Regions from separate parts of the Aristophania sp. ESL1100 genome, predicted to be linked through region 1. Evidence: riboswitches for the same ligand, from Rfam matches in the RefSeq annotation. Region 1 holds a riboswitch; the other holds the start of a gene.

Evidence for each region. Region 1 has a riboswitch for thiamine pyrophosphate ahead of thiC (phosphomethylpyrimidine synthase ThiC). Riboswitches for the same ligand answer to the same signal wherever they lie in the genome.
Region 2: it holds a riboswitch for thiamine pyrophosphate, as region 1 does, so the genes downstream of both, ACSYSY_RS00225 (TonB-dependent receptor) here and thiC (phosphomethylpyrimidine synthase ThiC) in region 1, are expected to answer to the same signal.

Annotation. Positions count from the first base shown of each region.
Region 1 covers NZ_CP196394.1:900,270-912,357, reverse strand. The annotation lists gene ACSYSY_RS04375 (cation:proton antiporter) at 1-1,953, shown strand, start outside; gene ACSYSY_RS04370 (peptide MFS transporter) at 1,960-3,348, opposite strand; gene bfr (bacterioferritin) at 3,532-4,020, shown strand; gene ACSYSY_RS04360 ((2Fe-2S)-binding protein) at 4,024-4,260, opposite strand; gene thiD (bifunctional hydroxymethylpyrimidine kinase/phosphomethylpyrimidine kinase) at 4,467-5,273, opposite strand; gene ACSYSY_RS04350 (ThiF family adenylyltransferase) at 5,277-6,296, opposite strand; gene thiE (thiamine phosphate synthase) at 6,293-6,916, opposite strand; gene ACSYSY_RS04340 (thiazole synthase) at 6,913-7,704, opposite strand; gene thiS (sulfur carrier protein ThiS) at 7,706-7,900, opposite strand; gene thiO (glycine oxidase ThiO) at 7,900-8,901, opposite strand; gene thiC (phosphomethylpyrimidine synthase ThiC) at 8,885-10,654, opposite strand; TPP riboswitch at 10,745-10,854, opposite strand; gene alr (alanine racemase) at 10,935-12,020, opposite strand.
Region 2 covers NZ_CP196394.1:48,946-61,033, reverse strand. The annotation lists gene ACSYSY_RS00245 (alpha/beta hydrolase) at 1-83, shown strand, start outside; gene tyrS (tyrosine--tRNA ligase) at 117-1,373, shown strand; gene ACSYSY_RS00235 (heparinase II/III family protein) at 1,429-3,039, opposite strand; gene rpe (ribulose-phosphate 3-epimerase) at 3,046-3,747, opposite strand; TPP riboswitch at 3,823-3,931, shown strand; gene ACSYSY_RS00225 (TonB-dependent receptor) at 4,006-6,342, shown strand; gene ACSYSY_RS00220 (phosphotransferase enzyme family protein) at 6,346-7,485, shown strand; gene pnuC (nicotinamide riboside transporter PnuC) at 7,507-8,094, shown strand; gene ACSYSY_RS00210 (hypothetical protein) at 8,091-8,456, opposite strand; gene ACSYSY_RS00205 (efflux transporter outer membrane subunit) at 8,478-9,974, opposite strand; gene ACSYSY_RS00200 (efflux RND transporter permease subunit) at 9,964-12,088, opposite strand, start outside.

The sequences.
Region 1 (12,088 bases):
CATTTTGAAGAAGCCATTCTCGATTTTCTGAGTGAATTCATAGGGGCTATTATCGTCGGTGTCGCCGTTGCACGTCTGACCTTATTGCTGATTTCTGCCATGAGTGGCTTCCCAGCGGCTGAAGCGACTTTAACCATTGTCCTTCCTTATGCCGTTTATATCTTATGTGATGATATGTTCGGCTTTTCAGGAGTGGTGGCGACAGCTTCTGCCGGTTTGACGATTTCGGCCTATGGGCCGTCCACCTTCAGACCGCAGGTCTGGGCTTTTATAAAAAGCCTTTGGGAACAGCTTGTTTTCTGGGCAAGTTCTCTCGTCTTTATTCTTGCCACCATGTTGGTCCCAAAACTGATGTTCGGCCTGACCAGATGGGACTTTGTTTTAATATTGATTGTCACCGTGGCTGCCCTGGTAGCACGTGCAGCGGTTATTTTTGGCCTGTTGCCTGTGTTGAGCCTGACCCATCTTGCTCCTGCTGTGCCGACACGTTTTAAAACAACCATGGTCTGGGGAGGGCTGAGGGGGGCTATTACACTGGCCCTGGCTTTGGCTGTGACCGAAAACCCCAATATCAATAGTTCAATCACCCATTTTATCGGGATTGTTGCGACAGGATTTGTTTTATTTACCTTGTTTGTAAATGGCATGAGTCTGCGACGGCTCGTGTTATATTTGAAACTGGATCAGCTTTCTCCGGTTGATGAGGCCATGCGTCACCAGATCATCGGGATCGGTCTTGGACATGTTGCCAAAAAAGTGGAAGAAATTTCCAGAGAGCTCGGTTTTCCTAAACGTACGACGAGCGGGGTTATCGGGCAACTCGAACGCCGCGCTGAAAAAGAGAAAGCCGCGAATGAATTTGAAACCGCACTGAGCGACCGCAACCGTGTTACTGTGGCGCTGATTACGATTGCCAACCAGGAACGTTCCATTCTGCTTGATTTCTTTCGTATGCAGGGCCTTTCCAGCAGGCGCGTCATGGAGACTTTGCTGCGGACAGCAGAAGCCATGATTGACGGGGCCAGACTTGAAGGGCGTTATGGCTATGTCCGCGCTCGCAGAAAGCGCCTGAGCCCGTCACTGCGCTTTCAGCTTGCCCAGTTCCTGCATCATCATTTTCATATAGACCGGCCGCTGATGTATTGCATGATGGAACGTTTTGAAATGCTCATCATTGCGCATCTTGTCTCAACGTCGCTAATCCGCTTCGTTCATAAAAGAATGGAACCCATTCTGGGAACGCGTATTACAGAAATCGTGTCTGAAATTCTGGGAAGGCAGGGAAAGCTCATTGATGATGCTCTTGAGGCTCTGAGGCTTCATTATTCCGGCTATTCTGAGGCACTGGAGAGCAGACTTCTCCGTCAGGTTGCCTTGCGGTTTGAAGATGATGAATATAATACGCTGGCTCAGGAAAACCTGATTTCTGACGAATTATTGCGCGAGCTCCAGAAATCCATCGAGCGCCATAAAGCGCGCCTTGATACCCCTCTGCGCTTTAACCTCCGGAGCGGCATTGAACAGAGATTGCGGGCCTTTCAGGCTTTTAACGGTGTGCCCGATATGGCACTCCACAAACTTGCTGACAAGGTTTCAATGAATTTTCTCTCTCCGGGGGAAGTCCTTCTGAAAGAAGGGCAGAAGATTAATACAATCTACGCTCAGGTTGCCGGCTTGATGGAGTTCCATCTTGATGGAAAGGAACTGACATTGGGGGCAGGGGATCTGATTGGCGCTGCAAGTCTGCTGCATGGGAATAAAATGCCCGCCACCATACATTCCCTACAGTTTTCGCATCTTCTGGCGATACCGCGTCCTGTATTCGAAAAACTGATGAATGATTACCCCATTATCAAGCGTCAGATTTTGAGGCGGGACACTCTACGCCTCAGTGGAAAACTGATGACCAAAACAATCACAACAGCTCACATGGAAAATACGGAAGCTGCCTGAACAACATTATGATTGCTTGTTTTCCGGGATAAAAAACTTCCGAAAGAAAAAGGCACAAAATAGAAAAATAAGGCTGGCAAAAAGCGCTGCAGCACCATGTAGTAGCCAGAATTCTGTGCCGGGAAGTTTTGTTACCAAAGTCGCCACTTTTCCAACCAACAGGTTGGAAAAAGCCAGGTGAAGCGTAAAAAATGAAACAAGCAGCGTATTGACCGAGGCGGGAGCTATGCGTGAATAAAGCGCCATTCCCACAGCAAAAACCATGGAAAACCCGATATCATTGATTGTATGGAAAGCGATACCCCACCAGAGGTTGATACTATGTAAGGCGGGATAGAAAGCCTGCGCTAAAGCAAGACAAACCGGGCCAAAAGCAGCAATCAGACTCCCCCAGAAAATCTTCCAGATATCAGGAACAGCTTTGAAGCGTCTTTCATAGTCTCTCCAGAACCATAAGACAGCAATGGCCGTGATTGAGCTGATAAGGCCATCAAGAGAGAGTAATGTGCTGACAGGAAAATTATGGCCCCAGAATGTTAACTGATAATGTTCCTCTCCCCACAAAAGGTAGCCGGCAAAAATTTCCTCATTGGGAAGAGCGCCGATCGCAAAAACAAAAACGAGGGATATCAGCAGAATGATACGTTTTTTCTCATTCGATGAAAGAGGATTTCGTTTCTCTTTATGCGTGCTTATAACCTCAGGAGGCAGCCACTTCCTGCCGGCAAGGTAACAGATCAATCCCAGCGCCATCCCCAATCCTGCACATAAAAAACCCCAGTGCCAGGCTATCGTTCCCAGATATGAACAGAGCAGAGGGGATATGATAACAGCGATCTGTACCCCGAGAGAATAAAGCTGATAAGCATCTGCTCTGCGCTTGTCATCAGGGGAATAGAGGGCGCCCACCTGTGCTTTCATGCTGCCACTGCACCCATTTCCGACAAGCAAACAGATCAGTGCGATAACGAAGCTGCTCTCAAAACTCATCAAACCATGGCCGAGAGTCATCAACACAGCCCCTAAAATAATGGTCCGCGTTCGACCGAGATAGCGGTCAGCAAGAATGCTTCCCAGGAGAGGCAGGGCAGCAACAACCGCCATAAAAAGCCCCATGATACTGGCAGCCAAGGCCGGCAGACCAACGGGCGCATAAAGGGATCTGACAATCGCCAGGAGAGGGGCCATGCCCCATACGTGAGCACTATGTTCAGGACGTAGAATGTAGTCCTTCATATAAATGACAAGGAGAGCCAACATGCCATATAGGGAAAAAGCGACCCAGGCTTCTGTCAGTACAAGAACCCACAATCCTCTAGGATGCCCGAAAAAACTTTCTTCTTCAGGAAGCTTTATTTCTTCTGCTGAGGGTAAATCTTCAAAAGTCTGTGTCACTGAAAGTTATTCTTTCATTTATATTTGAGTATAGTTGATCATAATTATGATAATTATTCTTAACTCTACGAATTTTATTATTTATAATAATTTTATAGACAATGATAAATATCAATATTATCCTTATGGAAAAGGTCTTTTTCAGCCTTTTATGCGTATTTATCATTTTATTAAGGAACGATTATGGCGATCAAAGACCCCAAAGTCATTGAGCATCTCAATACGCAGCTGACCAATGAGCTAACCGCTATCAATCAATATTTTCTTCATGCCCGGACCCTCCAGCATTGGGGCGTGACGCTTCTCGGCAAAAAAGAATATGCCGAATCTATTGAAGAAATGAAACACGCAGACTGGCTTATTGAGAGAATCCTTTATCTTGGAGGATTGCCGAATGTCCAGCGCCTGAATTCTATTTTAATCGGTCAGTCGGTAGAAGAGATCCTGAAATGTGACCTTAAATTGGAAGAAAAAGCCATTTCCGATCTACGGGAAGCCATCGCTTATTGTGAGCAGGTCAGGGATTATGTTTCGAGAGATCTTTTACTGACAATCCTCAAAAATGAGGAAGAACATGAGGATTTCCTCGATCGTCAATTCGATCTGATTAAACAGGTTGGTATTGAGCGTTATATCCAGAAAAACTCAGCTCCAGCACCTGAACAGGACTGAAAATCAGCCAAATTGGCCCTGATTACACAGCTGTACATCACGTTTTGCAGACGCACCGGCTATAACGGTGCGTCTTTTTTGTAATTCTTCCTTAAAAAGACACTTAACGTTCTTTAAGCAGTTACCACAACGTATCTGGCAGTTTTTCCGCGCGTAAAGTTCTGCCAATTGTGAGGCACCATCATCAATAACGGCCGTAATATCCTGATCTGATAAGCTGTTACAGGAACATATGATCATGGAAAAACCTTTAAAAACTGATTTCAGGCCCTCAAAATAGTGCAATTGATAATTGTTCTCAAGAAAATTCTAAAAATCGGTTCTTTTTTAAGAGAGGGGGGTATTTTTTCGTCTGATCGATCAGAGGCAATTTTACATGTAAATGTCGTATAATATTTATTATGCCAACTCACATACCCAAAAAAAAGCGTTTTGTGAGTGATCGATCATCCAAAATAATTCACGAAATGATTCAGGGGTCCACGGGTTTGAACGAGGTTCAATTTATCCGCATTCGACAACGCATGATACAGGTAATTTTTGGCACGTTTGACAGCTTCATAAACATCACAGAAAGAAAGATAAAACGCCAGAGCTGATGACAAGGTACACCCTGTCCCCCTCCCGTGTTTCGTAACGATACGGGGCAATTCAAACCAATATTCCTGCCCTTCCGGGCCTCGTAGTAAATCCGGGCTCAGAGGATCATTTTCCAGGTGCCCTCCCTTCAATAAAACCCAGAAATCTCCCAGTTTCCCAAGATTTTCAGCCTGAAACCGCATGTCATCACGTGTTCTGGCGACTGATTTCTCAAGCAAGGCTGCACTTTCCATCAGATTTGGTGTAATGACCCGCACATACGGGAAAAGCTGTTCTTTCAGAAGTGGCAAAAAGTCATTTTGGCACAAATTTTGGCCTGCGCTGGCTTTAAAAACAGGGTCTAGCACAACTGGAAGAGACGTTTCCTGTCGTGCAAGAAAGGGCAAAAGAGCCTGTAAGACAGAGCTATCAGGGATCAGACCGATTTTAATGGCCGAAATAGGAAATTCATCTTCAACAGATTCAAGCTGAGCTGTTACCATAGACGCTGAAAGAGGCCAGATTTCCCGCACGTAACGGCTATTTTGCGCAATAATCGCCGTAGGGACAGCAAGAGCGTAGCCCCCCAGAGCTGATATTGTTTTAACGTCAGCTAAAATTCCCGCCCCTCCTGTCGGGTCAGTTCCGGCAATGGATAAAACCGTCGTTATCACGGATTAACGCTCAATTCTCTGGTGTCCCAGCGCCAAAAGGGCCAATTTACGGTATCCATGGTCATAGAGAACAGACGCCGCACGCATAGCCCGCGCCCCACTCTGGCAGCATAGAACAACCCTGTTTTCTCTTGAAAAGTCAGGCTCAAATGAGTCTAAAAAAGTCTCAAGAGGGATATGATGCAACGAGGAACGCTTTAACTCAGGTTGCTCAGCAGGATTGCGCACATCAATTAGAATATCATCATCTTTTAACTGGCTATATGAGAGAAAAGGCCAGGATTCCTCTGGTTCTTCTGCCTGCATAAACGAAAAATGGCTCATGCGCAGTTCTTTTGCATCCCAGCGATATAGCTTCCCAGCTGGTGAAGGTAAAATATCCAAAAGGAGCGATAGACAAAGCTGAGCCTGTAACATCCCGACCAATCCAACAACAGGCCCAAGCACCCCTGCTGTCTGACAACTGAGCCCTGCATTGCTAAATCTGGGAAAGACAGCCCTATAACTGGGAGCAGAACCACAAAAGATACCTGCATATCCACCCCAGCGAATGGCCGAAGCACTGATGAGAGGCACATTCAGCGCACAGCATAAATCACTGAGCATATAAGTGGTCGCAAAATTATCCGCAGCATCCAGAACGATAAGAGACCCTTTTTCCTCTTTTACCCCCTTAGAAAGCCCGGATAACAGAGGAAACATGACATCATAATGCGCCCCAAAGGGGTGAGGAATGATGGAAATAGCAGGATTTAGCCGGGCCAGATGCTGTGCTGCGCATTCAGCTTTATTTCTGCCAATATCGCTCATGCGGTATAATGTCTGCCGATGCAGATTTCCTTCTTCGACAACATCGTCATCCAGAATGTGAATCTGCCCGACTCCTCCCCCTGCCAGAACAGGAAGCAAGGTGCTTCCCAGCCCCCCTGCTCCTACAACGACAACACAAGCCCCCCCAATGGCTTTTTGTCCCGTTTTTCCCACTTCAGGGAGGCAAATCTGGGCAGAGTAACGCTCTTTCATGGGGCAGGGGACTCCGTGCTTAAAGCGCTGCGCCAGACTTTTACACGCTCAGCAATATCTCCATTACGAAAAACATCACTGACCACCGAGACGGCCGCAGCACCCGCTTTAATACAGGAGGGTGCCCGTTCTGCCGTAATGCCGCCAATGGCAACCAGAGGCACTGGTGCAATTCTATCAGACCATTCCCTGACCCGCTCCAGCCCCTGGGGTGCCCAGGGCATCACTTTCAGCGTTGTCTCCCAGACAGGACCTAAAGCGATATAAGCAGGATTTACGGCGCAGGCTCGCTCAAGCTCACTATGATCATGAGTGCTGATCCCTAATTTTACGCCTGCCTGATGAATTTTCTCTATATCGGCTGTCAGCATATCTTCCTGCCCCAGATGGATATAAGGAGCCCCTTCTGACAGCGCCAGCTCCCAATGATCGTTCACGACCAATGTTGCCTTATGCTGCTGGCATAATTTCAATGCTGAGCGAATGTGCCTTCTCAGCAAGCTTTCATCATGGCTTTTATGACGTAATTGAATAAAGCGGGCCCCCGCTTCCACAGCCCTGGCAACGTCATCAGCGGAGCCTGCAATCGGGTAAAAAATATCAGGTAGTGGGCACTTCATGAAAGTGCTGCCATGCCCGTTAAGGGGCTTGAGGGAATAGCCCCTCCATAAGGCTCTATGAGACCTGCTTCATAGGCAGATCGTCCGGCTTCAATCGCCTGAGCAAAAGCTCTGGCCATTACGACAGGGTTCCCCGCTCTGGCCACGGCTGAATTGAGTAGGACAGCATCATATCCCATCTCCATGGCTTCGCTAGCCTGTGACGGTCGGCCTATACCGGCATCTATAATGAGCGGAATAGAGGAAAAATGCTGTCGGTAAGCCAGAAGGGCATTTCTGTCTGAAAGGCCCTGCCCGCTTCCTATCGGAGCAGCCCAGGGCATCAGGACCTGACAGCCTGCCTGCACGAGTTTTTCTCCAACCCCCATATCTGAAGTGGTGTAAGGAAAAACACAGAACCCCTCTTCTGTAAGAATTCGCGCCGCTTCTACAAGCCCGAAAACATCAGGATTCAAGGCAAGATCATCTGCGATGACTTCCAGCTTGATCCAGTTCGTTCCCATGATTTCACGGGCCATATGGGCTGTTGTGACAGCTTCCCGCACGGACTGACAGCCCGCAGTATTGGGCAGAATTCGTGCCCCTGTCTGGCGGATCAAGGACCAGAAAGCCTGCCCGCTCCCTTTCTGTCCTCCACCAAGTCCCAGACTTTCACGGCGTAGGGAAACAGTGACAATATCGACATTCGCAGCTTTTACCGCTTCTTCCAACATGGCTGGGGACGGATAACGTGCTGTCCCAAGAAGAAAACGTGATGAAATTTTATCACCATAAAGAGAGAGACTCATCTTATCCTCCCTGCATGGGAGCGAGAATTTCCACCTCATCTCCCTCTTTCAGTAATGCTGTATTTCGTTTTGATATCGGAATAAAAAGACCATTAAGAGCTGTCGCTACTGTTGATTGATCCAGCTCAAGCTCTTCAAGCAATGTGGCAAGAGATGCGCTTAAAGCATGGGGCTCGCCATTAACACTGATTGTCATCACATCGTTCTCCCCGCTTCCTTATCAAGAAGCTCAACAATCTGGCGCGCGCACCAGGGAGATAACAGAAAACCGTGACGATATAACCCATTGGCGTAAATAATCCGGCCTTCCTGTTCAATATCGGGCAGATTATCGGGATAAGCAGGGCGGACGCCGGCGCTGACTTCAACGATATCCGCCTCACCCAAAGCTGGGTGCAAACGCTGCACGGCTTCAAGAAGATCATAGGCCGAGCGCACCGTTACAGGCACGTCACTATCACTTTCGATACTCGTTGCACCGACCATCATAACGCCCTGTCCACGTGGCACAACGTAAACCGGCTGACGTGGATGAAGAAGCCGAATCGGTCGGGAAAAACTTATCTCTGTCGAGTGGATGCGAATCATTTCTCCGCGAACCCCCCTCAATCTGGGGAGATCTCTACGTGCCGACAGGCCCCGACAATCAATAATCACATCTTCCTTGAGATCAGAAGCTGTTACCTCATATCCACGCTCCACTTTACAGCCAGCCTGCAGAAAAGATGTTTCTAAAGCCGGCAACGCAAAGCGGGGGTCAAGATGCGCTTCTCTGGGATAAAAGAGCCCTTCCCTGAACCTGCCTGCAAGAGCCGGTTCCAATTGCCCGATAATCGTTTCATTGACGGTTTCGTGCTCCTGCGTACAGCGGGCAAAGCGAATGACTTCGCTTCGGTCCCGTGCCGCTGACAGCACCAGACTGCCATTCCGCTGCAAACCTTCATAGTGATTTTCCCACCATGACAGAGCCTCTACGCCACGGTCACGGACCAGATCATCAGCCCCATCACGCTCACACCAGGGGGCAATCATTCCACCGGCGAACCAGGAACATGTTTCTTTGCCAAGTTGCTCAGTCTTTTCATAGAGATGCACAGTGCCGTAACCTGCATCCTGCAAGCTCAGTGCTGTGACAAATCCGGCAACACCGCCCCCTATTATGCCAATTGAGGGTAAAGTCTCATACTGTTTCGACATAAAGAGCCCCTCCCTGTTTGCGGAACTCTTCAGATTTTTCTTTCATGCCTTCCAGCCGTTCTGTCTCTTCGCGAATATCCTGTGAGATTTTCATTGAACAGAATTTAGGCCCGCACATGGAGCAGAAATGTGCCGTTTTATGAGCCATTTTAGGCATTGTTTCATCATGGAATGCCCGTGCTGTATCAGGGTCAAGCGCGAGATTGAACTGATCTTCCCACCTGAAAGCAAAGCGTGCCCGCGAAAGCGCATTATCATGTTGCTGTGCAGCCGGGTGCCCTTTTGCAAGATCCGCTGCATGAGCGGCAAGTTTATAGGTAATGACACCGGTTTTGACATCATTACGGTCTGGCAGCCCCAAATGCTCTTTGGGCGTGACGTAACAGAGCATGGCTGTGCCGAACCATCCGATCATCGCGGCCCCGATCGCAGAGGTTATATGATCGTAACCGGGAGCGACATCTGTTGTAAGAGGGCCGAGGGTATAAAAGGGCGCGTCTGCACAGAATTCCTTCTGTTTGTCCATATTCTCACGAATAAGATTCATGGGAACATGGCCAGGACCTTCAATCATGACCTGACAACCATGTTTCCAGGCAATCTGCGTTAATTCTCCAAGCGTTTTCAGCTCAGCAAACTGGGCTTCATCATTAGCATCAGCAATGCTGCCGGGGCGCAGCCCATCTCCCAGGGAAAGAGCTATGTCATAGCGATGACAGATGTCACAGATTTCTTCAAAATGCTCGTAAAGGAAACTTTCGCGGTGTCCATCAAGGCACCAGCGCGCCATGATTGATCCGCCACGGCTGACAATTCCTGTGACTCGTTTTGCCGTCAGAGGGATATGGGCCAGACGCAATCCGGCATGAATCGTGAAATAATCAACCCCCTGCTCCGCCTGATGGATCAACACACTGCGAAATATTTCCCAGTTCAACGCCAAAGGATCGTTACCTACGCGCTCCAGGGCCTCGTAAATAGGAACAGTGCCGATGGGTACGGGAGAGTTTCGTATAATCCAGGAGCGTACCTGTCTGATATGTTTGCCTGTAGAGAGGTCCATAACCGTATCGGCACCCCAGCGGGTCGCCCAGACCATTTTTTCAACTTCCGAGGCAACCCCGGACGTGACTGCTGAATTACCGATATTTGCGTTGATTTTTACCAGAAAATTACGCCCGATCACCATAGGCTCAAGCTCTGGATGATTGATATTGCCAGGGATTATGGCACGCCCTGCTGCAATTTCATCACGAACATATTCAGGCGTGATATAAGAGGGCATATCGCTTCCTACACGCTCTCCCCGCACAGATGTGGAAGCCTTTTTTTGCGCCTCTTCTCTGCCAAGATTTTCACGCCAGGCAGCATAAATCATTTCCTCGGTCACAATTCCTGCGCGGGCATAATCCAGCTGGGTAACGTTCTTCCCCGCAAACCCTTCTCTTACGATATGATGAGCCGGACAAAAGGGAACAGAATCAGAAGCAGGAAGAGTCTCCTCTATACGGCCTGAGAAACCGCGTTTCTCCAGCCATTTTCCTCTGATTTTCGGTAATCCTTCTTCAAGGGAAAGGACCGCTGATTCATCTGTATAGGGCCCGGACGTATCATAAAGACGCTGAAAGGGCTGTTCTTCATCTTCAAGAGCGACATCCCTGAAAGGAACAAGAATGTCTTTTCTTCCCGGAGCGGGACTATATATTTTCTGGGAGCCACAGATTGGGCCTGTGGTAATTGTAAATTCCTGCATTGATCTTCCCTCCACTCATAGCTGGTGTGAGTAAAAGACCCGGCACAATGGTTGACGATCTTATAAGAATTCCAGACAGCATAATCTCATACTATCTGTGTTTCCCGTTCCTTCGCCGGCCTGACCCGGATCAGGTTCAAAGGGTTCGGCACCATGCCATCTCAGCCCTGCCTGTCAGCAGGACTCCCCCCGGAACATGCTTATTTGCGTAGCAAGGCTTTCTATCACACGTCAAGTTTGAAGCCTTGATGGCACTATAACGTGATAAGTTTTTCAGATGTCACAATGAATAGGAACGGCTGTAACGATCCCCTGAAGCCGTTAAAATCTCGTATCCGATTGTTCCGGCCTGTCTGGCAAGATCATCAATGGACTGCTCTGGTCCAATAACAGTGACATAATCCCCCTCTTTCAGAGCATTTTCTGGAAGGGCTGTGATATCAACGCTGACACTATCCATAGAGACACGCCCCATAACAGGCAGAGGAGTGCCTTTGAACCAGAGAATGCCTCTCCCGCTTAACTGCCTGAAAAAACCATCGGCATAGCCTATCCCGAGGGTTGCCAGACGTGTCTTATGAGAAACCTGGCAACTATAGCCATATCCGATGAATGAGCCTGCTGGGACCTCTCGGAGCTGACAAACGGGAACTTTCAGAGACACCACCTGAGACAATGGATTTTGAATGCCCGTTTGTGGAGCGATCCCATATAAGGCTGCCCCTGGCCTGACCATGTCGAAATGAAATGCTTCACCCAGAAAAATTCCGGAAGACGCTGAAAGAGAACGCGGGACTCCACGAAAAGACTCTGTCATAGACTCAAATCTTGCCAGCTGTTCCCTGTTGGCAGGGTGTTCAGGCGTGTCAGCGCAGGCAAGATGGCTCATAATAAGACGTAAGGGTAACAGTCTCAGCCAGTCATGTGTTAAATCAGCTTCTGACAAGCCAAAACGTGACATCCCTGTATCAAGCTGTAACGCGGCAGGATGCGCTTTTTTGCTGGTAAGGCAATAATCCCGCCACTCATAAGCCTGCGTCAGTGTATTAATAACAGGTACAAGATTTTTCTCTACAAACCACTCTGCCGCGCCTGGCATAAATCCATGCAGGACGAAAATTTGCGCTGTGGGCAGAATTTCCCTCAGCTTTTCACCTTCCTCAGGGAGTGCTACAAAAAAACTGGATGCGCCTTTCTCGAAAAGGGCCGTCGCAATCGGCTCGAGACCGAGACCATAGGCATTAGCCTTCAGGACTGGAGCGCACTCTGCCGCTTTTACAAAATGTCTGAGTGTATTATAATTTTTCTGCAAGGCTTTGAGGTCAATCGTCAAAAGTCCCTTTCCGAGAGACAGATCATGAGACATGGTAACTTCGTCCTCTCTTTTGCCCATTATGACGTCGGACTCTCGGTAAAAATGAAACTTTCATATAT
Region 2 (12,088 bases), 850 kb from region 1:
CCGACAGGGTCGCCGATGCGCTGGAAGATCATGTAACAAATCGCCAGGCTGAATTTCGCATTGCCCAGCAGGCAGCGGGTTAATCTTTAAAAAATAATCATCAGGAAAAATCCCGCATGACGTCAAATTTCTCCCCCCGCAGTGCCTTCCTTCAGGAAGCACAAGCCCGGGGAATGATTTTTCAATGCACGGACAGTCAGGGCCTTGATGAGGCCCTGTCAGCAGGTCCCATCACTGCTTATATCGGGTTTGACCCAACCGCTGACTCCCTTCATATCGGCAATGCCCTGTCTATCATGATGCTGCGGCTGCTCCAGAAACACGGGCACCGTCCAATCGCCCTGATGGGGGGCGGAACGGCCAGAATTGGTGACCCGTCTTTCCGCGATGAAGCACGTTCACTGATCACAGCCGAAACAATTGCCCATAATCTGGCCGGGATTGAATGCTCATTGCGTCAATTCCTGAATTTTGACGACCAGAATAAAACCATTCTTGCCAATAACGCAGACTGGCTGGAGCGCCTCTCCTATCTTGACCTCCTGCAGGATGTCGGGGTGCAATTCTCTGTCAGCCGCATGCTTTCTTTTGAGAGTGTGAAGCAACGTCTGGACCGCGAACAGGGTCTGACCTTCCTTGAGTTTAACTACTCAATTCTCCAGGCCTATGACTTCCGCGAACTCTACCGCAAACATGGCGCGATTCTCCAGATGGGGGGATCGGACCAGTGGGGCAATATCGTCTCCGGGATTGATTTGGCCCGTCGCACGGACAATGTGCGTCTTTATGGCCTGACAACACCTCTTGTCACCACATCTTCCGGTGCCAAAATGGGGAAATCCGCCAAAGGGGCTCTCTGGGTTCGTTCAGAAAAACTGCCGGTCTTTGATTACTGGCAGTTCTGGCGCAATACGGAAGATGCCGATGTTGAGCGTTTCCTCAAAATGTTTACGGATCTTCCTATTGAAGAATGTGAACGATTGGGCCGCCTTGAAGGTGCTGAAATCAACGAGGCCAAGAAGATTCTGGCCACTGAAGCGACTTCTATCTGCCATGGTCGCAAAGCAGCCGAAGAAGCGGCAGCCACGGCACAAACAGTTTTTGAACAGGGCTCAAACCGGGTTTCCCTCCCTGAAAAGGAACTTTCAAGCACTTTGCTTGAGGAAGGGCTTCCTGCTTTCCGCCTTCTGACAGAAACAGGCCTGACAGCCAGTGGTGGTGAAGCCAGACGCCTTATCCGCGGTGGCGGCGCAAGGCTGAATGATCAGGTTATTACTGATGAAAACCAGCTCATTACTGAAACTGATTTTCTCGATAACGGGCTGAAACTGTCTCTCGGAAAAAAGAAACATATTCTTGTCCGCCTGATTTAGGTCTTTGCTGAAAATAATAAAATTAAAAGGCAGGGCTGTGTAACGGCCCTGTTTTTCAATCCGGCACCCGTTCCAGAACCCAGATGATTTTCTGCCGATTCCGGGTTTTACCCTCTTCGTTTTTAACAGTGTCTCCCGGCTGCGTTGTCAGGACGATCTGCCTGGTTTTTTCTGATTTTCCCCGCCCCAGATAAAGATCATCCTCAACTCTGAGGCTGCCACCAGACTGACGGAAACGCCAGAGTGCGCCTTCTGTATGAAGAATGATCTCGTCATCTTCCTGCTCGACACGGACCGTAGGGTGGACATGAAAACGCAGGGTGCAGGAAAGGTCACGTTCCCCTTCAATCGTTTCCTGACCTCGCAGATCTTCTCCCTCATTGCCAAGATAAAGACTCCGTGACCACATGGCCCCAAGGGGCGCATGATAGCCATCGTGCGAAAGGTCGATCCAATGTTCCTCTGGCGTGCTTTTAAGATTATGGCTGACATGGGAAGGATGACGGGTAATATGACCGTCATCTCCGAACTCAATGCAGGATTCATCCTCCGCGGTCAGAGCGTTATGAGCAGCGCTCACTCTCAAGGCCTCTTTCCAGTTCCCTCCCCTTGCAGCGCCACAATTTACAAAAAGCCGCTGGGACCCGTAAGAGAACTCAAAGGATAAGGTGCCTGCATGTGTCCGGCCATCAAACCCCAAACCCGGTGGTTTGGCGGCATCAATCAATAAAAGAGACCGCCCCAGCGCAATCCTTGCAAACCCGCCTTGCGGCAGAATAGAGGGAAGAGCCCGATGCCGCCCCATATTTTCAAAAAGGGACTGAATCTCATCACGGGGGTGTTCAAGCGTCCCGTTAAACAAGGCCAACCGGCCATCCCCATGGCGGAAAAACTCAAGAACCGGGCCTGTTTTTTCCAGCGCCTGTGAAATCAGGAATGGGACAGAAACAGTCATGGCATTATACATTTCTGCAAAATTCTGGAGCTCTTCCACAGTTTGCAGCTGTGCCTCCGGGCTGCGTTCAGCCACGGTTCCATCTGCCAGAATCAGGCGTTCCAGCTCAGGTTTGAGATAACGCTGGAACCTCAGTAGAAAACCATGCTGCTCCGGCAGAACCATAAAAGCCGCCAGAAGCCCCCGCAAAGCGGCCAATCCCTCCCATCCATGAGGAGGAAGGGGGAGAAGGGCTGCGAGAATACGCCCTTCCCTGAGCATAACATCAAGAACGAGTTTCTGCGTGGCCTGCGTGGCCGTTTCAAGACAGAACTCATAATGTCCCAGCCAGTTTGCCAGGCGCTGCCCCATGATATAGCCGTCCTGAGCCAATGCATCTTCTGGAGGACGCTCACACCAGGCCTGAATAAAATTCCGGCCACATAACCGCGCCTCATTCGTGCCCAGAGCGCGAAGATCACGCAACCAGCCAAAGCTGTAAAGCCATCTCCTGAGCGCTACCGGCCAGACATTCTGCCATCCTTTATGCGAAGAAAACTCATAACTTTTCTGATCGAAAGAAACGCGCCCTCCCACAAGGCACACACCCTGCTCTTCGTCACCATTTCTGATATCCCTGAAGAGAAAGGTCGGGCTTGAGGATGCTTTATGGTGAATCGGCAAAGAAGCAAAAGCGAGTTTCAGTCGGCGCCAGAAGGTGTGATTATTCATTAGCTTCTATGAGTGACGGGATAGATTTACCAGACGTTCAATAGCCGCTTTACGGTCCGTCTTCCCAAAAATAGATGACCCTGCCACAAGTAATGTCGCTCCGGCTTCCACGACGCGAGGAGCCGTCTCCTCATCAATACCCCCATCGACCCCCAGTACAATGGAACGGCCACTTTGCCTGATCATCTCTGCCAAAGTGCGGATTTTGGGAAGCTGCCCTTCCAGAAAACTCTGCCCCCCAAACCCCGGATTGACGCTCATGACAAGGATAATATCCACAATATCCATTACCTGCGAAAGCGCTTCAGGCGGCGTGGCAGGACAGATCGCAACGCCTGCCTTGCATCCAAGGGCACGAATTGTCTGTAACGTCCTGTAAAGATGCGGATTTCCTTCGCAATGCACCGTAATATGATCTGCCCCGGCTTTTGCCACTTCCTCAAGGTAAGGATCAGCAGGCGTGATCATCAGATGGGCGTCAAATTTTGCCTTACTGAAAGGACGCAATGCCTTGATCACAGGCATTCCAAATGAAATATTGGGGACGAAATGCCCATCCATCACGTCAAGATGCAGCCACGGAGCGCTTGCAACATCTTCAAGCTCATGACGCAAATTGGAAAAATCCGCTGATAACAAACTAGGGGCAATAATCGGCATGCGAACCCGGCCTTTTTCTGCATTACAAGGTGACGAGGGTCCTTTCATCCTATTGTAACTTCATAACAGTTTACAAGATAAAAGCCTTCATGGACTCTGAATTATGGTTTCATTATAAGGCAGACATGTTCCGAGGGGTGTCTCTTGATCATAAAGAGGCTGAGATGGCACGGCCGGACCCTTTGAACCTGATCCGGCCCATACCGGCGAAGGGACGGGAAACATTGCCGGAAAGAACCCGCCGGCCCCTGAACTAACGTCACATACCGGATCTTTTCCATCGTTTGTTCGGGGAGAAGATTCCTTTTGCGCGCATCTTTTTATGTATATTTATGCAGTGTCACGACACTTTATTCCCTGGGTTCTTTCTCTGCACTGGCACAGGACACTACTGAAAAAAATATTTCCTCATCCAAAATAGAAGTCCTGACGGTCAAACGTTCCAGAGACATGCTGCTACGCGGCGGCGGGCTTATGACCCCTCAACACGGGACACAGGCACGCAGCGTTGTAGGGCGCCCTTTGATGGACGTTATGGCGCCGACTTCAACAGCCTTTCAGATCATCAGCACAATGCCCGGGGCCAATATAGCCCTGTCCGACCCCTTTGGTATGTCTCCCCAGACCACTATGAGCCTGCGTGGCCTCAATTCGGATGCCATGGGAGCGGTCCTTGAGGGCATGCCCATGAATGACCTCGCTTATTATGTGCTTTCACCCGGACAGTTTGCCGATTCAGAAAATTATAGCGAAGTTGCGCTTCAACAAGGATCAGCCGATCTGGACAGCCCCGTTATCAATGCCGCAGGGGGGCTTCTATCCATGCATTACCGGGATCCTTCCCTGAAACCGGGGGGAATGGCCTCGTTTTCATATGGGTCCTATAATATGAGGCGCGGTTTCATCCGTATGGAGACGGGCGAACTGGGACATACCGGCCTGCGCGGTTTTATTTCCTACTCCAATAGCCATACCGAAAACTGGCGAGGTGCGGGCGATGATTCACGCCATCACATAGATTTCAAATTCCTCAAGGAATGGGGAGACGGAAACCGGGTTGCCCTGCTGGGCTCATGGAACCATGCTCTCAACAGCTATTACCCTGAAGTGACGCTTACCAGCTGGCAGCAGAACGGTATTCACGGCGAAAATAATCTCGCCGCCCATTATGATAAGAACCACCCTCTTTCTAACGAAAATTACTGGAAATTCTGGCGTGACCCCATGGATACTTTCTATGTCGGCGCGCCTGTCCATGTCCGATTTGATGAGCGATTTTCCCTTGATGTGACGCCCTACGCACAACGTGCCTATGGCAGTGCTCCTTCGGGCATGGTGCTCAACGCGACTGGTAATGCCATGGGCAATGAAGCCCTCAGCCCGATTTCTCTGCCCGGCGGCGCAGACGCTGCCATGGCCCGGGCGGATTATACGCAGAAGAGTTACCGCTCCGGTTTTACCGCGGCCCTCCATGCCAAAGCGGGATGGAATAATTTTGTCATAGGCTATTGGTATGATTATTCAGACGATCATGAGCGCCAGACCTTTAATCTCGCAGATGAAAATGGGTATGCAGACTCTATCTGGGGGCAGACTCACCACCTCCATCTGGCTGACGGGCGGCTTCTGAAAGGGGCCGATTTCCATACAATGGCTCAGGTCAATGCCATTTTCATCGGGGACCATATTTCACTTTTCCATGACTCTCTGGCCATGGATATCGGCTTTAAGGAAGTGATGCTCACGCGCACAGGCAGTAATAACCTGCCAGGGCCGCAATACAGAATCGGCCATAACAGCGCGCAGCCGCTTCCGCGCTTCGGGCTCAGGTGGAATTTTACAAAAAAGGACCAGCTTTTTTTCAACGCAACGACGAATTTCCGTGCTCCCGCCGTTACCGCCTATTATGACAGCTATGAGATCAACTCCACCAGCGCCGTGGGAAAAGGATCCCCTGGTCTCAAGGATGAATATTCCATCGCGGAGGAAATTGGATACCGCCATAATGGTGATCTTATTACGGGAAGCATCACATTCTTTAACTATAATTTCACCAATCGCCAGATCATGACCATTCTCAGGCAAAACGGGTCTGAAGTCTCATCAACCATCAATGCGGGCGGCCAGACATCACGCGGGGTTGATCTTGAGGTCGGGACAAGGCCCTGGCACCATTTCAGCCCTTATCTGTCTTTTGAATATCTTAATGCCACAATTGATAACAATATCGCCGTCAGCGGAGACACGCTCCATACCGCCGGGAAAACGGCTGTTCGCAGTCCACATGTGCAGGGGGCTCTTGGCCTGCGTTATGACGATGGCCATTTGTTTGGACTTTTCACCGCCCGCTATACAGGCAGCCAATATTCGACATTCATGAATGATGAGAAAATGCCCTCTCACATCACGGCTGACTTAAATCTTGGTTATCGTTTCTCTGACTATGCCCGCCTGAAGGCCCCGACTCTGATGCTGAACTTCCTGAACATTACCAACCAGCATTACCTCTCGGGCATTTCGTCTCCCCAGCTCAACGCTCACTCAACAGTGGCCCAGCATGGGACTCTCATCGCCGGGAGTGCGCCACAATATTATATTGGCAGTGGATTTGCGGTTCTCTTCTCAGCCAGAACGGGATTTTGAACAATGTCAGATAAATCTTCCATAAGTGCCTTGGGCCTTGATGACAGGACACATACCAGAAACTGGGATTTACTGACTGAAAACACCATCCGCGATGTTCTAAGTCATTACGTAACAATCCATAACCCTATTGAGATTCTCTGGCACAGCCCGCGTGGATTTTCTTCTGCCGCTCTTGTCTCCATACCCGGGGGAGAGAAAATTTTTATCAAGAGGCACGATTCCCGACTCCGCCCCTCGGCCATATTGCAGGAAGAGCACAACTTTATCACGCACCTGAACCAGAAAGATTTTCCCGTCCTTATGCCTCTGATCAATAAGGCCGGTCAGAGCATCACGGTCACAGAAGCTGGTGTTTTTGAGCTTTACCCCCCCATGCCAGGGCAGGATCTCTATAGACAAACCCTGTCATGGGAACCCTACCATTCCCAACAGCACGCTTTTACAGCCGGGCAGCTCCTGGCACGCCTTCATAAGGCAAGCGCAGATTTCCCGGCGCCCCCGCGCCAGACGAGATTTCTGTCCTCTCCCCTTTTCCCTCTTCTTTCCTCGTCCCCGAAAGAAAGTCTGGAACACTGGATTTCAGAGCAACCCGGCCTGGAAACTGCTTTAAAAAGCTGGAACTGGAAAGAGGAACTCTTCCCGCGCCTGGAAATGTTTCACACCCCCCTGCGCCCTTATCTTGAAACAATTTCCCTTCAGTGGGGGCATGGGGACTGGCATGGTTCAAACCTTGTCTGGCGTGACAATAAAGCGGCCGCTGCCTTTGATTTCGGGCTCAGTGATAAAACCTGCCCGAGTTTCGATATTGCGATCGCCCTGGAGCGTAGTTTTATACTCTGGATGGATTGCCAGAATCATAATGCTGTTACTTTTGCCTTAATGCTGCCTTTTTTATGTGGATATCATAAAGAAAGTTCTATTCAGGAAACAGAAAGGAAGTTAATTTCCCTCTTTCTACCTTTGGCACATGTTACATTTGCGCTTTCCGAAATTGCTTATTACAGCATTCTGGCACAGGACAGAGTAACGGCCGAAATTGCATACAGGAAATATCTTATCGGTCATTTGGATTGGTTCTCTGGTCCTTATGGTCGCTTTTGTCTTTCGAGATTAAACACTATGCTCAAAACCCTTTCTTAAATATAAGAAAGCATCATCAACATGTTTGAATATTTTGGTGTCATTCTTAGTATCGTCGGCGTATTGCTGGCCACACAAAGGTCTCTTTGGGCAGGACCTTTTTATATTGTGGCCTGCATTCTCTATGGATTTATCTATTACCAGGAGAAACTATACGCGGACTCCATTCTTCAGGTCGTCTTCATGGTTATTGCCTTTTACGGGTGGGTCACCTGGATTGTGCAATATCTCTCTCAGAGAGCCCACCCCCGGGCACCTGCCTTACTCGTCGTGCATTCCCTCCCGCAAAACGCTCCCTATATTGCGATTGGCGTAACAATCGTCGGCACGCTTTTATGGGGTGGATTCCTTCAATGTCAAACGGAAGATCCATTCCCATTTCTGGATGCAGGGTTAAGTATTGCCAGTCTGGTAGGGTCTTACTGGACGGCAAAACGTTACAGAGCCTGCTGGCTGCTCTGGATCGTGATTGATACAATCTATTGCGGGATTTATTTCGACCGTGGGCTCTACCCTACCATGGGTCTTTATAGCAGCTTTGTCCTTCTTTCATTCTACGGCTACTGGTCCTGGAATGAGAAGGAAGAAGAGATGGAATCAGCTTCCTAGGGATCTTCCGACAATTTCTGAATCCGCACTAATTTGCCGGACGCATCATGATAAAAAATCACGTCCCCTTTTCGTTCGGCATAGCCATCGGGCATACCGCCTTTTTTAACGAAAAGAAGACGTAATTTGTCAGGCTGTTCCTTTACTGTGTCCCCTTTCGGCACGTAATGAAACATACTGAAATCTGTGTATTTATGGACAAGAGTCGAAGAGCGATAAAGCTGGTCGAGCGATGGTTTCTTTTTAATATCACCAAAAGTCGGCGCAGGGTCATCTGCCAGACAGACAACCGGGGCCATTGCGAAAGAAGAGAAGAGAAACAGATTTGTGACCGTTTTATACATCATTGATCTATTCAGCATAACTCTTCCTTCGCTCTATTATTATCCCTTATGACTCTCTTTAACCTGCTTTCCGGGATGAGCTGAGACCTTGCTGGCGGGCTGGGGTGTTTTACGACTCCATCCACCTCCCAGAGCACGATAGAGTGTCACCATATTCTGAAAACGGGCCGCTTGCACGACTATTTTTGACTGCCGGTCTGTATAGAGCTGACGCTCCTGCACCAGTGTTGTCAGATAATCATCAATCCCGGCTTTAAAACGCATATAGGCCAGATCATAGGCTTTCTGGGATTGCTGAACCAGATTAACCATATGCTGATCCTGCGTTTTGTAGGTTTCTCGCGCCGTTAATGCGTCTGATACTTCCTTGAACGCCGTCTGCACTGTTTTCTGATATTGGGTCACAGATTCAGCAGCCCGTGCCTTGGCGGAACGCAGATTGCCCGAATTCTGCCCCCAGGTCAGAAGGGGAATAGTGATATTAGGTGATACGCCCCATGTCTGAGCCATATTACTGAACAGCTTTCTGAATTGCAGGGAGCTTGTCCCTTCATTGGCTGTCAGAGTCACTTTCGGGAAAAAGGCAGCCCTGGCCGCGCCAATCATGGCGTTTGCACCTTTCAGGGTATGCTCAGCGGCCTGAATATCAGGGCGTTGTTCAAGAAGGTCAGAGGGCAGGCCTGCCGGCAGATCTGCAATCATGGTCTGCTGCCCCATAGGAGCCGGCGCCGGCAGGTTCGCCGGGAGGGGCGCCCCTACAATCAGTTGCAGATTATGCTCATCATCAGCCACAGCGCGAGTCTGCTGGGCAATGTCTGATTGTGCCTGTTCCAATTGCGAGGAGACCTGCGCCAACGTCAGCGCATCTGTCTGGCCATGATCATAATTAAGCTGCGTCAGCTCCATTGTGGCTTTGCGGGTTTTATAGGTCCGCTGAGCCAGATCCAGAAGCTGCTTGTCAGCAAGCCATTGAATATAGGTTTCTGCCAACTGCGAAATCGTCGTAATCCATAAATTACGCAAATTCTCAGCAGCATTAAGGGTCGCCTCTTTCTGGTTACGAGACAAATTGCGGATACGCCCCCACAGATCAATCTCGTAAGAAGAGAATCCGATCGAGGTCTGATAAAATTTCAGCGTGCTGATTTGCTCACCCGATCCTGGAGAGAAGGAGAAACCAGCCATGCTGGACGGGCCCTGATACATCCCGTTCCAACCCGCAGAAATCTGTGGGAAAAGCGCTGCATTCTGCACCTGATACTGGCCTCGTGCCTCAACCACGGCCGCTAACTGACCGGAAAGATCACGGTTATTGGCCAAAGTCAGTTCAATCAGCTTTTTCAGGCGCGGATCCGTAAAGAAATCCTCCCACCCCAGATCAGAAACTTTATAGGCACTTTTCTGGGATTTCACCCCTGTATCAGAAGGATATTGGGGCGAAATTTTTCCCTCAGGGCGGTGATAGGTCGGAGCCAGGTTGCAGGACGACAGTAATAACAACGCCCCCAACCCGAAAGATGACGTTTTACGAAGCATCTGCGGACTCTCCCTCTTCACGGGCTTTTTTAATGTTTTCTTCTTCAATAGCCCGCTTTTCCGACAGACGTTTCACACGGAAAAGACGGAGAATAACCACAAAGAACAGAGGCACGAAGTAAATCGCCAGCAATGTCGCTGTGAACATACCGCCGACCACGCATGTGCCAATCGCCACACGCGCTGCTGACCCCGCACCTGTTGCAATCGCCAGAGGAAACACCCCACAGACAAACGCAATAGAGGTCATCAAGATCGGCCGCAAACGCTCACGACCGGCTTTGAGAACCGCCTCTTCCAGAGTGTCACCTTCTTCATAGAAAGCTTTGGCAAACTCAACAATCAGGATCGCATTTTTCACAGAAAGACCAACTGTGGTCAGCAATCCGACCTGGAAATAGACGTCATTGCTCAGGCCACGACCCAACGTTGCAAAGATTGCTCCCAACACGCCCAGCGGCAACACAAGCAGAACCGAAATCGGAATCGCCCAGCTTTCATAAAGAGCGGCAAGGCAGAAGAGAATAACAATAACCGCCAGAGCGTACAATGGACCTGTGGCATTACCAGATGCCTGTTCCTCGTAAGAAAGACCGGTCCACTCATAGCCAACCCCTTTGGGAAGTTTGGCGATCAGCTTTTCGATCTCCTGCATGGCACGACCGGAACTCACACCTGCTGCCGGCTGTCCCTGAATTTCAAAAGCCTGGTTACCGTTATAGTTCTCCACTTTCTGAGGACCAACTTCCCAGTGACCATCAACAATCGTGTTAAAGGGCACAAGCAGGTTCTGATTATTACGCAGATACCACCGGCCAAAATCCTGCGGATGCATACGCGAGAACGGCTCTCCCTGGATATAGACCTGCTTCACACGCCCTGAACGGGTGAACTGATTGACGTAAATTGAACCAAAAGCACCCTGAATCGTTGTATTGATATCTTCGTTACTGATCCCCTGTGAGTTTGCTTTTTCACGGTCGAGATCAAGCACATATTGCGGCGCATCTTCCATCCCCATAGGACGGACCGCTGAAAGGAGCGGGTTTTTCGCCGCAGCTGCCAGAAGTTGCTGACGCGCCGCCATCAGACCTGCATGCCCGATATGACCACGATCTTCCAGATCAAAGTCAAAACCCGTTGCATTACCAAGTTCCAGCACGGCAGGAGGATTCAGAGCATAGATCAAGGCGACCGGGTCACCCATAAAATGCTTCATGATCTGTCTGGAAATATACATCGTCGTATGCGTATAGCCTGGTCGTTCATCCCACGGCTTCATACGGACGAAGAACGCACCTGCACTCTGCCCCTGACCAGCAAAGCTGAATCCATTCACAGAAAAGACGGACTCAACATCTTTGCCAAAAGTCTTGAAGATATAATCAGAGATTTTCTTGTTTACCGCTTCTGTCTGGGCATTGGTGGCACCCGGACGCATGGTGATCTGCCCGAAAATCAGTCCCTGATCTTCATCGGGCAGGAAGCCATGCGGCACGCGTGTGAAAAAGAATGCTGCAACACCGGTCATGACCAGAAAGACAATCATGCTGATTCTGCGGTGTTTAATGACATGTCCAACGCCATTAACGTAACGGTTGGTAAAACGCTCAAACCATTTATTGAACCAGCGGGCCGGACCAAACTTCACTTCATGATGGACCGGTTTCAGCATGGAACCGCAAAGAGCGGGCGTCATAATCATCGCCACAATCACGGAAAGCCACATAGCCGCAACAATTGTGATAGAAAACTGGCGGTAAATAACACCAGTCGACCCACCAAAAGCTGCCATCGGCAGGAACACGGCTGTCAGAACCAGCACGATACCGACCAGAGCACCTGAAATCTCATCCATGGAAACGCGTGATGCTTCTTTAGGAGAGAGCTTCTGCTCACTCATCACACGCTCAACGTTTTCAACCACAACAATGGCGTCATCGACCAGAAGGCCGACGGCCAGCACCATGGCCAACATGGTTAGAGTGTTAATGGAGAAACCCAGAGCTGCCAGAATACCGAAGGTTCCCAAAAGAACCACAGGCACGGCGATGGTCGGGATCAGGGTTGCCCTGAAATTCTGAAGGAAGACCAGCATCACGACAAAGACGAGG